Regions from separate parts of the Rhodopseudomonas sp. WA056 genome, predicted to be linked through region 3. Evidence: riboswitches for the same ligand, from Rfam matches in the RefSeq annotation. Region 3 holds a riboswitch; each other region holds the start of a gene.
The links. A riboswitch is a leader RNA that binds a small molecule or an ion and turns the genes downstream of it on or off. The one in region 3 is predicted to bind cobalamin.
Positions count from the first base shown of each region.

Region 1: linked by a shared signal. The riboswitch ahead of DU475_RS08315 (ABC transporter substrate-binding protein) and the one ahead of DU475_RS05550 (TonB-dependent receptor) in region 3 are both predicted to bind cobalamin.
Region 2: linked by a shared signal. The riboswitch ahead of DU475_RS13025 (cysteine-rich small domain-containing protein) and the one ahead of DU475_RS05550 (TonB-dependent receptor) in region 3 are both predicted to bind cobalamin.

Region 1 is NZ_QPFS01000029.1:511-5,687, reverse strand. Features, by position in the region: gene DU475_RS08325 (hypothetical protein) at 1-865, shown strand, start outside; gene DU475_RS08320 (hemerythrin domain-containing protein) at 882-1,391, shown strand; cobalamin riboswitch at 1,516-1,718, shown strand; gene DU475_RS08315 (ABC transporter substrate-binding protein) at 1,751-2,704, shown strand; gene cobA (uroporphyrinogen-III C-methyltransferase) at 2,743-3,492, opposite strand; gene DU475_RS08305 (cobyrinic acid a,c-diamide synthase CobB) at 3,492-4,853, opposite strand; gene cobM (precorrin-4 C(11)-methyltransferase) at 4,840-5,177, opposite strand, start outside.
Region 2 is NZ_QPFS01000057.1:19,892-25,068, forward strand. Features, by position in the region: gene DU475_RS13010 (Crp/Fnr family transcriptional regulator) at 1-386, shown strand, start outside; gene DU475_RS13015 (Crp/Fnr family transcriptional regulator) at 441-1,172, opposite strand; gene DU475_RS13020 (histidine phosphatase family protein) at 1,348-1,917, shown strand; cobalamin riboswitch at 1,971-2,170, shown strand; gene DU475_RS13025 (cysteine-rich small domain-containing protein) at 2,362-2,697, shown strand; gene DU475_RS13030 (acyl-CoA dehydrogenase family protein) at 2,763-3,908, opposite strand; gene DU475_RS13035 (MarR family winged helix-turn-helix transcriptional regulator) at 4,073-4,516, opposite strand; gene DU475_RS13040 (substrate-binding domain-containing protein) at 4,675-5,177, shown strand, end outside.
Region 3 is NZ_QPFS01000016.1:20,477-25,653, forward strand. Features, by position in the region: gene DU475_RS05540 (flavin monoamine oxidase family protein) at 1-793, opposite strand, end outside; gene typA (translational GTPase TypA) at 900-2,723, opposite strand; cobalamin riboswitch at 3,150-3,346, shown strand; gene DU475_RS05550 (TonB-dependent receptor) at 3,456-5,177, shown strand, end outside.

The DNA.
Region 1 (5,177 bases), on a different contig from region 3:
CGACAATCTGCGGCGCGCCGGAAGTATGCCGGTGGTACGCGCCTATGGCTGGGCGGCACTCGCCTCGCTGATCGCGCTCGTGGCGCTGGGCCTCGCACTGTCGCTTGACCATCGCTTCGGGGTTTTCGTTGATCACGCCGCGGCGGCGCGCGCCCATATGATCCTCGGTGGATTCGGTTTCATGGGAATGCTGGCGCTCGGTTTCAGCCACGTGCTGATCCCGATGTTCGCGCTGTCGAACGCGCCGGATCAGCGGACGGCATGGTTCGGCTTCGGCGCCGCCACCGCCACCGTGGCGCTCGGCACGATCGGTGCGCTTGACGATGTCGTCGCACTGCAGATTGCGGCCTGCGTGGTCGGCGCGGTCGCGGTCGGCCTGCATCTCGGGTTGATGCGCGTCGCGCTGGCGAGCGGCATGCGCAAGCGCCTCGGCCTGTCGTTTGTGCTGATCCGTTTCTCCTGGGTCATGCTGGCGCTGACGCCGCTTGCAGCGCTTGCTGCGCTACAGGGCTGGGCCGGCCTCGGCGGGCCGACGCTGTTCGGGCTGGTGGCGCTCGGCGGCTGGCTGATGACGTTCCTGCTCGGCGTGCTGCAGCGGATCGTGCCGTTTCTGGCCTCGATGCATGTCAGCCGCGCCAGCGGCGGACCGCCGCTGCTGACAGACCTCGGCGTCGCTGCCCCGCTCAAGGCGCATGCGGTCTGCCATCTGATCGCGATCGCCGTGCTGGCGTTGGCGATCGTGCTCGACATTCCGCAGCTCGCTGCCGGTGCTGCGGTGGTTGGCGCCGCCGGGGCGCTCGCCTTCGCCGCCTACATCGCCAGCATTCTGCCGTCGCTCACTTCGGGCCGCACCCGCAACTGTTAGTTTCAAGGAGCCTGCCATGTTTGCCAACCGCATCAGCCAGACCCTGCACGACGAGCATCGCGCCACCATCGCGCTGATGGAGCGGCTCGAGGCGGCGATCTCGCGTCGTCAGCCGATCAGCGTGGCCGATCCCGCCGGCGCGCGGCTGCTCGCCGATCTCTCTGCGGCGATCGAAGCAGATACGTTGCGGCATTTCGACTTCGAAGAGACGCAGTTGTTCACGATGTTCGATTCGGTCGGCGATCAACTGATAGGCGACCATCTCACCGAGGAGCACAATTTCATGCGGCCGCTCGGCGAAAAGCTGATTGCGCAGGCCCGGCGTGCGCAGGCAAACGGCTTCGACGCCGATAGCTGGCGCGAGTTCAGCCGCGCCGGCGCCGAGCTGGTGCAACGCATGGTCGTGCACGTCCAGAAGGAAGAGATGGCACTGCTGCCACTGCTCGATCAGACCATGGACGATGCCACGGAGGCACGCCTGTACGACGCCTATGTCAGGGCGTCCCAGGGCGCGGAAGCGTCATGAACAGGGGGCAGGCTGCGACCCTCGCTTTGCTGTCGGGCGGCCAGACGGTGCCACCGGCAGTGGCCCGCCCCGGCGGGCGACCATTCGGCGGATCGTCTGCCTTGTGCGGCCCGGGGCGGCGTGCTTAACCGAAACCAGTACCGGTGCCCCTCGCACGAGGGGTGAAACGGGAATGCGGTGCGGGGTGTCGTTGCCCCAATGCCGTGGCTGCCCTCGCAACTGTGGGCGGATCGGAGCGTCCTCGAATGCCACTGGCCGGCTTGGCCGGGAAGGCGGACGCGCCGGATATCCGCGAGCCAGGAGACCGGCCGGTACAGGTGTGCAACTCGTTCGGCGATGGGCCGGCGGAGGATGTCGTCTTGACCAGAACAACTGCGCGGCATCGCGGCGCTTGTGCGCCCGTCGTTTCGGGCGAGCAACGGTTGACCCCTTGGCTACGCCATCTGGCGCTGCCGGTCATCGGACTGATCAGCCTCGGTGTGATCGGCCTGCTGTCATCGCCGGTGTTCGCCGCACCGAAGCGGATCGCCTCGATCAATATGTGCACCGATCAGTTGCTAATCGCCTTGGCCGATCCGGAGCAGATCATGGGCCTTGGGCCCTATGCGCGTGACCCGCGGCTGTCCTGGCTCGCGAACGAGGCAAAGCGGTTTCCGTCGCTGTCCGGCGAGGCGGAGGATCTGTTGATGCTGGCGCCCGACGTGGTGCTGGCCGGCCGCTACGGCAAGCGCGCCACCCGCGAGCTGCTGCGCGCGCAGCACATCCCGCTCGAGGAGTTTGACGTGCCGCGGACGATCGACGAGGTCAAGGCGCAGATCGTTCGGGCCGGCGAGCTCGTCGGCCATCCGCAGCGAGCGGACGCGATGATCGCTGCGATCGACCGGGCAACCGAGCGCGCGCGGCAAACGGCGTCACGCTGGCAGGGCCGGGTGCTGGCGCTGTCGCGGCGCGGCTGGGTGACCGGCGGCGACAGTCTGCTCAGCTCGTTGCTGCACACGGTGGGGCTGTCGAATGCCGCCTCGGATCTTGGCCTCAGCTATGGCGGCTTCGCGTCGCTTGAAGCCATCGTCGCTGCGCGGCCGGATCTGTTGCTGGTGTCGGAGCAGCAGCCGCAGGCTGAGGATCAGGGCAAGGCTTTGCTGCTGCATCCGGCGATTCAGCAGGCCTATCCGCAAACCCGGCGGATCGTTGTCCCCGATCAGCTCACGGTCTGCGGCGGTCCGATGCTGCCGGCCGCGCTCGATCGGCTGTCGGATGCGATCGAGCAGATCAGCCGGAGGCACGGCGTTGCTTCGGCCGCGGCACACGATTGAACGAAGCTTGGTGACAGCTCGGTCCGGCGCGCCGGTTCTCAGCCTTCTTCCAGCGCGGCGCCGTACAGGATCATGCAGGGGCCGGCCGGCCGGTCGGCGGTGAGGCGAGCGGCAATCTCGCTGACGGTGCCGCGCTCGACATTTGTGGTGCCAGAGCCGAGGCTCTCGACCATCACGGCAGGTGTCGTAGCGCTCAGGCCGCGGGCGATCAGTTGCGCCGCGAGGGCCGGGAAGGTGGCCTTGCCCATATAGACGCAGGTTGTGGCCGTCGCGTCCGCCAGGGCCGCGAGGTCGAGATCGCGCGGCAGGCGGCCGTCGACATCGTGGCCGGTGACGAATTGCACCCGGCGCGCGACGCCGCGCTTGGTCAGCGACGCGCCGATCGCGGCGGCGGCAGCGGTTGCGGTGGTGATGCCAGGCACGATCTCGACCGCGATGCCGGCCTCGCGCGCGGCGCGGAGCTCTTCGTCGGCGCGCGCGAACAGCGTCGGATCGCCGGCCTTCAGCCGCACCACATGCTTGCCACGCAGCGCGTAGCTGATCGCGAGCCGGCTGACTTCATCCTGGCGCGGTGAGGGATGACCTGCGCGCTTGCCGACCGCGACCATCTCGGCGTTAGGATCGAGATACGCCATGAAGTCTTCGCCGGCGAGGTCGTCGTACAGCACGACGTCGGCGGCCTGCAGCCGCTTGATCGCCCGCAGCGTCAGCAGGTCGGCATCGCCCGGGCCGGCGCCGACCAGCGTGATGCGGCCGTTGGCGGCGGCGCTTTCGATTGACTTGAACATCAGGCGATCGCCTCCTCGGCGACAGCGATCAGCTGGACGCAGGTGCCGGGGACGGGTCCGCGGCGGCTGCCGGTCTCATCGGTGAGCTGTCCGGCGGGATCGCGGATCTCGGCGAGCGGCTCGTCCGCCACGGTGACGACGCGCGCGTAGTGATATTCGTGGCCGCGCAGCACGCTGCCGGCGGCGTACCCGGCGGCGGCGGTATGCAAGGTTGCGCGGCGGTAGCCGAGATGCAGCTTGCGGGTGGCGAAGTCGGTTTCGAGGCCGAGTAGTCCCGCCATCGCATGGCGCGTGCCGTCGGCATCGATCAGGCCGGCACCCAGCGTCATGTAGCCGCCGCACTCGCCGTGCACCGGGCGGGTTTCCGCGAATGCGGTGAGCACCGTCTTGAATCGCGTCGCTGCCGCGAGGCGTCCTGCGTGCAGTTCGGGATAACCGCCAGGCAGCCACGCGGCATCGCAGGACGGATCTGGGCCTTCGTCGTTCAGCGGCGAGAACGGCACGATCTCGGCGCCGGCCGCGCGCCAGCCGGCGGTGAGGTGCGGATAGATGAAGGAGAATGCATCGTCGTGCGCCAGCGCGATGCGCTGACCCGGCGGCGGCAGTGGCCGGATCGACGATGCGATCGGGCGCGCCGGTTGCGCGGAGCCGATCACCGCGTCGAGATCGATGCTGCGCACGGCGCTGTCGGCGAGTTGCTGCAGGCGGGTGTCGAGCCTCGCGGTCTCGCGTGCCTGCACCAAACCGAGATGGCGGTTCTTCAGCGTGAGATCGCGCTGCCGCTCAAAGCTGCCCAGCACCGGAATGTCGTGCGCGGCGAAACCGTCGCGGACCAGCGCTTCATGGCGCGGGCTGGCGACGTTGTTGAGGATGACGCCGGCGATGCGCACATCGCTGCGATAGCGGGCGAAGCCGAGCGCCAGCGCGGCGGCCGATTGCGCCTGGCCTGCGACGTCGATCACCAGCACCACCGGCCAGCCGGTGAACGCGGCGATATCGGCGGTCGCGCCGTTGCCCCAGGCGCCAGATGCGCTGCCGCCGTCGAACAGCCCCATCACGCCTTCGGCGAGGCAGAGGTCTGCGCCGGCCGCGGCATCGAGCAGGGAGGTGATGCGGTCCTGGCCGAACGACCAGGAGTCCAGATTGTAGCAGGGGCGACCGGCGGCGATCTCGTGGAACGCCGGATCGATGTAATCGGGCCCGCATTTGTAGGGCTGCACGGTGAGGCCGCGGCGGCGCAGCGCCGCGTGCAGCGCCAGCGTCACCGTGGTCTTGCCGCTGTTGGTCGACGGCGCCGCGATGATCAGCCCCGGTGGTCGGCCCTTCTTCGCTGTTGGAAGTACGTGATCAGTCACGGTCACGGCCGTCCTCCGCCGAGCGGCGATAGCGGCGGTCGTAGTCGGGGGCGTACAGCGAGCTCTCGCGGAAATCGGTGGCGGCGAGCGACGGCCCGACCAGGATCAACGCGGTGCGGTCGATGCCTTCGGCTGCGACCTGCGCGGCGATCGAGCTGAGCGTGCCGCGGATCACCTGCTGTTCCGGCCAGCTCGCGCGCACCACTACGGCGACCGCGCCGTCGTCGCCGTAGTGTGGGCGCAGCCGTTCGACGACGTCGGGAAGGACGTGGATCGACAGATGGATCGCCAGCGTCGCGCCGGTGGCTGCGAAGGCTTCCAGCGTCTCGC
Region 2 (5,177 bases), on a different contig from region 3:
CGAGCTTCAAGAACATGTTCGCGCGCTACGCCGACTGCCTGATGGCTCAGATGTTCCAATCGACCGCGTGCAACGCGATTCACTCGATCGAGCAGCGCACCGCGAAATGGATCGCGGCCGCGATGGACCGGACCGGAGAAAACCTGGTGCCGCTCACTCACGACCAGCTCGCGGCGATGCTCGGTGTCGGGCGCAGCTACACCAGTCGCGTGTTGCAGGCATTTCGGCAGGAGGGCATCCTGACCACCCGCCGCGGCGCGCTGATCGTCGACGATCCCGACAAGCTGCGGCTGCGCGCCTGTCGCTGCAACGAGGCGGTGAAAGAGCATTTCGACATCGTGCTGCGTGGCGTCTATCCCGAGCCGGACGACGCCGCCGTCGCCTGAGTGAGCCCATGCCGTCGCCGGTGGTCGTGCACCCGGTGGTCGTGGGCCCGGTGATCAGCGCGGCGGCGCCCGCCTCAGATGCAGATATCCGGGATCGAATTCGCCGATCTTCGCCAGCCCCTGCCAGTTGCGGATGGTCAGAACGCCGTGACGGAAGTCCATCGTCTTGGATGCACGCAATGTCGCGATCGTCCGGTTCACGGTCGCGATCGCCATGCCCAGCGTGTCGCCGAGATGGGCGAGGCTGATCGGAAACCGCATCGAGTTTCCATCGGTCAGCTTCGAGGCTTCGGCGCGGTAGAACAGCTCGCAGAACAGATGTGCCATCCGGGCTCGCATCGTTCGCGCGCTGTTGTTGGTGATCGCTTCTCGGAAAATCGCGGCGTCCACCAGGGTCTCGCGCCAAATCGCGAAGCCGAGGCCGGGGCGGGCTTCGAACATCCGCAGGATCTCCCGGTGCGGAATGATCGCCATCGCCGCATGTCCGATCGCGCAGATCGAATGATCCATCCGCTCGAGGAAGATGCCTTGCGAGTCCGGCAGGTCACCGACCATGTGGAAGGATAAGAACTGTCGGCGGCCGTTTCGCTGCAAATGATACCGTCCGACTATCCCGTCGACGACCAGAGCCGCGCCTTTTGGCGTTTCGCCTTGCCGAATCAGATCCTCGCCGCTGTCCAGCTCTCGCAAGGCGAAGGTCAGGTTGCGAATTGCATTCACGTCGTCGGCCGACAGACGGGAGTGCTCGCGTAGTTTGTCGATGAGGACGCGATGGACATCCTTCATGGCTCGCCTTTCCGATTTAGATCATCTGATAGGGTGTGTTCGAACTTGGGGGCTTCAACTCCGCGAGGCGGAAGAGGTTGCAATCTTGGTGCCGGCCGGCACGTGTCGGTCCCCGCTTGCGCGCCGCGCGTCCGGCGTGCTCTGTCCGGCCGACGTGTTTTGCGAGGAGAATCCGATGAGCGATCTCTGCCGGCTCTGGCTGGTGCGGCATGCGCCGGTGGACGGGCCCAAGGGCGTGATCCACGCTCCGGACGCACCGGTCGACCTCCGCGACACCGCGGCACTCGGCGCGCTGCGCGAAAGGCTGCCGCGCGACGCCGCCGCGGTCGCCAGTCCGAGCCGGCGCACGCGCGACACCGCAGCGGCGCTCGGCATCGAGGCCCAGCTCGATCCGGACTTTCGCGAGCAGGATTTCGGCACATGGACCGGGCGCCGCCACGACGATCTGTCGCGTGAACTCGGCTCTGCCTATGACGCGTTCTGGCAGGATGCCGCTCGGCTGGCTCCGCCGGGGGGCGAGAGCTTCGTGGATCAGATCACGCGGGTTCGGCAGGGGCTTGAACGGTTGTCTGGTGACACCGTCCTAGTGGTCCATTCCGGCACGATCCGGGCCGTGTTGGCGATTGCGCTGGATAGCTCGCCGACCGCAGCGCTGAGTTTCGTGATCGATCCGCTGTCGCTGACGCGGATCGACCGGCTGGGCTCCGGCTGGCGGATCGACTACGTCAATCGCCCTGCCGGTTAGGCAGGACGTGCACGGCCCGAGCCTTTTCGCTTGCGCGCGCTTGTGTCGCGTGCTCTGGTTTCGATGTCTTCGGTGCCTCGCCTGCGAGGTGAAACTGGGAATACGGTGCGGTGTCCATCACCAAATCCGTAGCTGCCCCCGCAACTGTAAGCGGATCTGTCCGGATCAAGCGGCCACTGACGTCATCGGCGTCGGGAAGGCGATCCAGGCGACATCCGTGAGCCAGGAGACCGGCCGAAGACGGAAGCATTCAACCGATCGACGGCGGGTCGAGAGCGGAGCAGTGATGACCGGTTTCTCCTAGCAGGCAGGCCGCGCGCAGCGGCGATAGCAGCGTCACTCGACGCCTTGGGCCGCGTTGCGCTCACCACCCGTCCGATCAGAACCAGCCCAGCGCCGCCGCGACCAGCCGGCGGTCTCCTGCTGCGGCGCGAGGAAGCGGTCATGGAGCCGAAAGACACCACCACCAACGAGGCCTTCAAGGGCTTCACCAACGAGGCCTGCCCGTTCCTGCCGTGTCATCCCGGCGTCGAACGGGAGTTCAACTGCCTGTTCTGCTATTGCCCGCTCAGCGCGTATCAGTGCCCCGGGCCGTACAAGACGTTCGTCGATCGCAACGGGCTGACGCGCAAGGATTGCTCGGACTGCACCCTGCCGCACAACGGCTATCGCCGGTCGTGGAATTTCATCCAGCGCTGGCTGGAGCGGCCGGTGCCTTGGGACGGCCAGCCGCAGGATGCTCGCCGGCTCAAGCGCGAGGTCTCGGACAGCGGCGAATGAACGCCGCCACCAGCGCCGCCGTTACTCCGTGAGCGGAACAGCATCGGAGGCGCTGGCAAGCCGCGTTACAGCGAGCGCGCGATCAGCAGCTTCATCACCTCGTTGGTGCCGCCGTAGATCTTCTGGATGCGGGAGTCGATGAACATCCGGCCGATCGGATATTCCTGCATGTAGCCGTAGCCGCCGTGCAGTTGCAGGCATTCGTCGACGGTCTCGACCTGCTTCTGCGTCGTCCACCATTTCGCCATCGAGGCGGTGACGGCGTCGAGATTGCCGGCGATGAGCTGCACCAGACAGAAATCGACGAACACCCGAGCGATGAACGCCTCGGTCTTGCGTTCGGCGAGCGTGAAGGCGGTGTTCTGGAATTCGATGACCGGCTGACCGAACGCCTTGCGGTCCTTGGTGTACTCCGAGGTCAGCGCTACGGCGCGCTCCATCGCCGCCACCGCGCCGATCGCGATGATCAGCCGCTCCTGCGGCAGTTGCTGCATCAGTTGCACGAAGCCCTTACCTTCTTCGCCGCCGAGCAGATTCTCCTTCGGCGTCCGGGCGTTCTCGAAGAACAGCTCGGAGGTGTCGGAGGCGTGCAGGCCGATCTTGTCGAGGTTGCGGCCGCGCTTGAAGCCGGGGTTGTCCTTGGTCTCCAGCACGATCAGCGACAGCCCCTTGGCGCCGGCGCCGCCGGTGCGGGCGACGACGATGATCAGGTCGCAGTTCTGGCCGTTGGTGATGAAGGTCTTCTGGCCGTTGATGACGTAGTCGTCGCCGTCGAGCTTGGCGGTGGTTCGCACGCTCTGCAGGTCGGAGCCGGTGCCGGGTTCGGTCATGGCGATCGCGCCGATCAGCTCGCCGCGCGCCATGCCGGGCAGCCAGCGCCGCTTCTGCTCTTCCGACCCGTAGTTGAGGATGTAGTGCGCGACGATCCCGCTCGACACGGTGACGCCGCTCAGCGCGTCGGGGACGATCGTCTCCATGTCCTCATAGACCGCAGCGTCATAAGCGAAGCTGGCGCCGAGCCCGCCGTATTCTTCCGGAACGCTGGGCAGCAGTGCGCCCATCTCGCCGAGCTTCAACCAGGCCGAGCGATCGACCATTTTCTGCTTGCGCCACTTGTCGCCGTGCGGAGCGAGATCCTTGGCGAGGAATTTACGAAACTGGTCGCGGAACGTGTCCAGCTCTTCGGTCATCCAGGGCGATCGGTATTGCATGTTTCCTCACTCGAATGGGCGGCCGCTTGGCACGGCGCATCGCCCGCTGATCTAGGCCAGTTCGGCGGTACAGGATAGATGTTGCGATCGCCGCATCTTGCGGCGTGTCGCTGCGAAGGGATGCGGCGTTCGCAGCCGCAGCACGCGCGATGCGGGAGGAGCGCTCAGGTCGCGCTGTCGATCAGGCTTTCCAGCAGACGCTTCAGTTCCGCAGTGGCCTTGTCGCCGTAGTTTTCGGCGATATGCGCCTCCTGGCTCAGCGCAAGTGCATTGAGCCGCTGGGTCAGCGCCTTGCCGCGATCGGAGATGTGCATCAGCACCTTGCGGCGGTCCTCCGGATCCTGGACGCGGTACACCAGCGAATCCGACACCATCCGGTCGATCATCTTGGTCAGGGTCGGATGATTGAGCAGCACCGCCTCGGCGAGTTCGCCCATCGAATGGCCCTTGCCGTCGGACAGCACCTTGAGGATGCGCCACTGCTCCACCGGCACGCCTTCGCCGCGCAGCCGCGCTTCGAGCTGGCGGTTGATCTCACGATTGGCCTGCGCCAGCAGATAGGCGAGGTGTTCGGTGATCGGCGGATTGCGGGTGGGCGATTTGGCCACGATGAGACTTTATCGTTCCGTTTGAGTGAATCGGATGCGCAGTTTGCTGCATCTATATGCACAGAAATCCTTGAAGATTCAATATTTTCGAATAGCATTGATCATCGGGCCCGGGGAGGGGACTTCGGCGGGATCACCCGCACCAGGCAGGAGAGGGCGTGCTTTCGGCTGTCGATCTCGGACATCGTAGCTTCTATGGAGGGCCGCCGCTCGGCTTGCTGGAGCGCGGCGCACTTCCCGACGCGCATTGGGTGGAAGGGCCGGGAGACGGCGGCGGCGCGGCGGCGCGCCGCGCCCGCAACAAGCTCCGCGTCGCGAATTTCGTCACCTTCCAGGGCTCGCCGGGACTGTGGGGCCCGGCCTCGACCAACGCGGCGCTGCTGGCGGCCGCGGAGATCAACAAGCGCGGCGGCATCCTCGGCCGCGAGATCGAACTGGTGTTCAGCGACGCCGGCGGTCCGATCGAGGACGTCGCCCGCCGGGTGGCGCAGGCGGTAGATTACGACGACGTCGACATCGTGATGGGCTCGCACATCAGCGCGGTGCGGGTCGCGCTGCGCAACGCCATCCGCGGCCGGGTGCCGTACATCTACACGCCGGTCTATGAAGGCGGTGAACGCACCCCCGGGGTGATGGCGATCGGCGAGACGCCGCGCTGGCA
Region 3 (5,177 bases):
GCATTACCTTGTCGTCGACACCGAGCGGCAGATTTCGCGCGGCCTCGACCTTGTCCGGCAACGCCGGCGCAAACCGGATCGCCTCACTTGCGATCAGGTTGGTCGGCACCGAGACGATGACCTGACCGGCGACCAGCGTTCCGAGCGACGTCTCCAGCTTGATCTGGCGGCCGGAGTGATCGATCCGCTCGACCACGCAGCTCAGCGCCACCGGGCAGGGCGCACCGTAGGCCGCGACCAGCGTGCCGTAGCCCTCGCGGACCCGCCAGTTGATTCCGGTGTCGCGATAGGATTCGAGATCGTGCACCGAGATCCGATCGAGCTCGGCGCCGTTGACGTAGGTCGACACCGCATCGATCATCGGATTCCAGCGGTTGCCCGGCTCCAGCAAGGTGGCGGCAGCGACGTCGGTCTTGTGTTTCGCCGCGCGCCAGACCCGTTCGTAGAACGCATCGAGCGCCTTGCCGAAGGCGGCGCGGTCGCGCTTCGGAAACACATCGCCGAAGCTCGCCTCGCTCCACGGCGGATGGGTCTTGTCGATGCCGATGCCGAGCAGGCCGGCGATGCCGACGAAGGAATTCTCGTCGGCCGAATGCAGCCAGCCGCAGCCGACGTCGAACGCGATCTCCGGCGTCACCATCCGGGTCCAGGCCCGGCCGCCGATCCGGTCCCGCGCTTCGAGCACGAGCACCGAGACACCCGCCCCCTCCAGCGCCCGCGCCGCGCCGAGGCCGGCCGCACCGGCGCCGATGATCGCGATGTCGACCGAGGACGGAAAGCTGGATGACGGCATGCGCGATCCTACCACGGGTCTGACGGCGGTTCGATCTCAGGGCCCCTGAAACGACGATGCCCGGCACGAAGGCCGGGCATCGGAAATCAGAGAATGAGGCAGACGATCAGGCGACCGCCTGCTTGCTCTTTTCGGCGCGCTTGCGCTCGTTGGGATCGAGCAGGCGCTTGCGCAGCCGGATCGACTTCGGGGTGATCTCGACCAGCTCGTCGTCCTCGATATAGGCCAGCGCCTTTTCCAGCGTCATCCGGATCGGCGGCGTCAGGCGCACCGCTTCGTCCTTCGAGGTGGTGCGGATGTTGGTGAGCTGCTTGCCCTTGAGCACGTTGATCTCGAGATCGTTGTCGCGGGTGTGCTCGCCGACGATCATGCCCTTGTAGACCTTCCAGCCCGGCTCGATCATCATCGGGCCGCGATCTTCCAGCTTGAACATCGCGTAGGCGACCGCCTCGCCCTGATCGTTGGAGATCAGCACGCCGTTGCGGCGGCCCTGGATCTCGCCGCGATACGGCAGGTAGTCGTGGAACAGCCGGTTCATGATCGCGGTGCCCTTGGTGTCGGTCATCAGTTCGCCCTGGTAACCGATCAGGCCGCGGGTCGGCGCGTAGAACACCAGGCGCAGACGATTGCCGCCCGAGGGCCGCATCTCGATCATCTCGGCCTTGCGCTCGCTCATCTTCTGCACGACGACGCCGGAGAACTCCTCGTCGACGTCGATGACGACTTCCTCGACCGGCTCGAGGAGCTGGCCGTTCTCGTCGCGGGTCAGCACCACGCGCGGACGCGACACGCTGAGTTCGAAGCCTTCACGGCGCATGTTCTCGATCAGGATCGCGAGCTGCAATTCGCCGCGGCCCGACACTTCCATCGCGTCCTTGTCGGCGGATTCGACGACGCGCAGCGCGACGTTGCCCTCGGCCTCGCGGAGCAGGCGGTCGCGGATCAGGCGGCTGGTGACCTTGTCGCCTTCGGTGCCGGCGAGCGGCGAGTTGTTGACGATGAACGACATCGACACGGTCGGCGGATCGATCGCCTGGGCCTGGATCGGGGTATCGACCGCCGGATCGCAGAAGGTGTCGGCGACGGTACCCTTGGTCAGGCCGGCGATCGCCACGATGTCACCGGCTTCGGCGATATCGAGCGGCACGCGCTCGAGGCCGCGAAACGCCAGGATCTTGCTGATGCGGCCCTGCTCGACCAGCTTGCCGTCGCGCGACAGCACCTTGACGGCCTGGTTCGGCTTCACCGTGCCCGACGCGATGCGGCCGGTGATGATGCGGCCGAGATAGGGGTTGGCTTCCAGGATGGTGCCGAGCAGCCGGAACGGGCCTTCCTCGACCACCGGGGCGTGGACATGCTTGAGCACCAGCTCGAACAGCGGCTTCATGCCTTCCGAGTGGTCGCCGTCCGGCTTGTCGGACATCCAGCCGTTCTTGCCGGAGCCGTACAGGATCGGGAAGTCGAGCTGTTCGTCGGTGGCGTCGAGCGCGGCGAACAGGTCGAACACCTCGTTGACCACTTCGGTGACGCGGGCGTCGGAGCGGTCGACCTTGTTGATCGCGACGATCGGCTTGAGGCCGAGCTTCAGCGCCTTGCCGACCACGAATTTGGTCTGCGGCATCGGGCCTTCGGCGGCGTCGACCAGCACGATCACGCCGTCGACCATCGACAGGATGCGCTCGACTTCGCCGCCGAAGTCGGCGTGTCCGGGCGTGTCGACGATGTTGATGTGAGTGTCGCCCCAGACCACCGAGGTGCACTTCGCCAGAATGGTGATGCCGCGCTCGCGTTCGAGATCGTTCGAATCCATCGCCCGTTCGACCTGGCGCTGGTTGTCGCGATAGGTACCGGACTGCTGCAGCAGCTTGTCGACCAGGGTGGTCTTGCCGTGGTCAACGTGGGCGATAATGGCGATATTACGGAGTGTCATGGCTCTCTGTCGGTCCTGCGGGCGTTGCCTGAATTCAGCGCGATACAGGCACACTGCGGAATGCGCCAAAGGACGCGCCGCAACCAGCCTGTGTCTGAAACGCGCCGGGCAATCGCAATCTGAAATCGCAACAAACAGGCCCGGTCGAACAGGACCGGGCACCAGCACGCGTTGCGACGCAATATACGCAGAAATCGCGAAATCACAATGACGGTTGCGGCCGCACAGACCGTCTTTGATGCGGGCGTGGTCGAGGACCAGCGCGTCGGCTGACTGACCAGCAGCCGGGAGGGCTTGACCCAGAATGGTAATGTTATAACGTTACCTTCATCGTCGCTCTGACAGGTAAATCCATAGTGCAGCCGCTAACCCTCGGATCGATTGGATTTTTCTCTCCCCGTTCGTTGACAGCGTTGCCCGATGTCTTCTACCGTGCCCAGCGACGGTTCCCGAAAGGGATCAATAGGGAACGCGGTGCGGGTCTTCGGGCCCTATTCCGCGGCTGCCCCCGCAACTGTAAGCGGCGAGCCATTCGCCACACGCCACTGGGGCTTTGGTCCTGGGAAGGCGGTGAATGGCGGCGACCCGCGAGCCAGGAGACCTGCCGTCAGTCGTGGTCACACGCGAACACATTGGGCGGGGTGTCCTGGTGCGTGTCGAACCGTAGCCCGCAAGAAGGCTGCGGCAGACCTGTTTCGCGGTGACGTGCCACGTTAGCCGCGAGCCAAGAAAATGACTCCCGCCGTTCTGCCTCTCGGGCGCAATCGTCGCCTGCTGTCGTCTGTCGCCCTCGTCCCTCTGCTCTGGCCGGTCGACGGTCTTGCGCAAACCGCCTCGGCCAATCCGCGCGGTCTCGACCCGATCGTGGTCGAGGGCCAGACCGTACGGCCGTCGAAGCCGCGGCAGGCGGCCAATGCCGGATCGTCGCGCCAGCGCCGCGCAGCGTCGCGTCCCGCCGCCGCCCCGGCCCCCGCGCCGGTCGAGACCGCGGCGAACCGCGCGGCGACTTCGCCCACCTTCAATCTCGGCACCCCGGCCTCGACCGGCAGCCGGCTCGGCCTGACGCCGCTGCAAACGCCGGCCAGCGTCGAGGTGATTCGCGCCGAAACCATCGCCGAGCGCGGCCAGCACAACGTCATCGATGCGGTGACGCAGAACGCCACCGGCTTCACCGCGAGCCCGGCCCCGGGCAATGGCGGCCTGTCCTTCGCCACCCGCGGCTTCACCGGCAACGGCACCGTGATGTCGCTGTACGACGGCACCCGGATGTATGTCGGCTCGGGCACCATGACGTTCCCGTTCGACACCTGGACGGCACAGCGCATCGAGGTGCTGCGCGGCCCGGCCTCGGTGATGTACGGCGAAGGCGCGATCGGCGGCGCGGTCAACGTGATCTCGAAGAAGCCGCTCGACGTGCAGCGCAACGAGGCCGAGATCTCGCTGGACACCAATCTGCTGCGGCGCCTCGCCGTCGACTCAGGCGGCCCGATCAATTCGAACGTGACCTATCGGCTGGCGGCGATCGGCAACATGTCGGACGGTTGGGTGGATCGTGACACAATGTCGAACGTCGCGGTGTCGGGCTCGGTGCGGGTGCAGGCCGCCGACAATCTCGCCTTCACACTGAGCGAAGATTATGCCGACCGCAGCCCGTCGCGTTATTTCGGCACGCCGCTGGTGAACGGCCGGATCGACGAGTCGCTGCGTTTCAAGAACTACAATGTCGGCGACTCCAGCATCCGCTATCGCGACAACTGGACCCAGTTCAAGACCGAGTGGGACGTCGCCGAAGGCGTCTCGGTCAAGAACGTCACCTATTATCTCAGCAGCCACCGCCACTGGAAGGACGTCGAGAGCTACGCCTACAGCCCGACCACCGGCAACATCAACCGCAGCTCCTATATCGAGATCTTCCACGACCAGGAGCAGGTCGGCAATCGCTTCGACACCACCTTCAAGGGCCACCTGTTCGGCCTCGCCAACCAGTTCGTCGCCGGCTTCGACGTCAACCGCATCACCTTCACCCACACCAACAACTCGCCTTATGCCGGCAATTCGTCGGTGAACCCCTACAGCTTCGATCCGGGCAACTTCCTGTGGGTCAGCTCGACCCGGCCGAGCTTCCACACCCAGACGACGCAATACGGTCTGTTCGCCGAGAACCGCCTCAGCCTGACCGATCAGCTCGCGGTGATCGGCGGCGTCCGCTCCGATCACCCGACGGTCGAGCGCACCGATTTCCTCACCCCGGCGAACAGCTTCGAGAAGACCTACTCGGCGCCGAGCTGGCGGGTCGGTGTGGTGTACAACCCGATTCCGGATCTGTCGCTGTACGGCCAGTATGCGACCGCGGTCGATCCCGTCACCAACCTGATCACCATGACCGGGGTAAACCGCGACTTCGCGCTGTCGACCGGCAAGCAAATCGAGGTCGGCATCAAGCAGCAGCTCGCC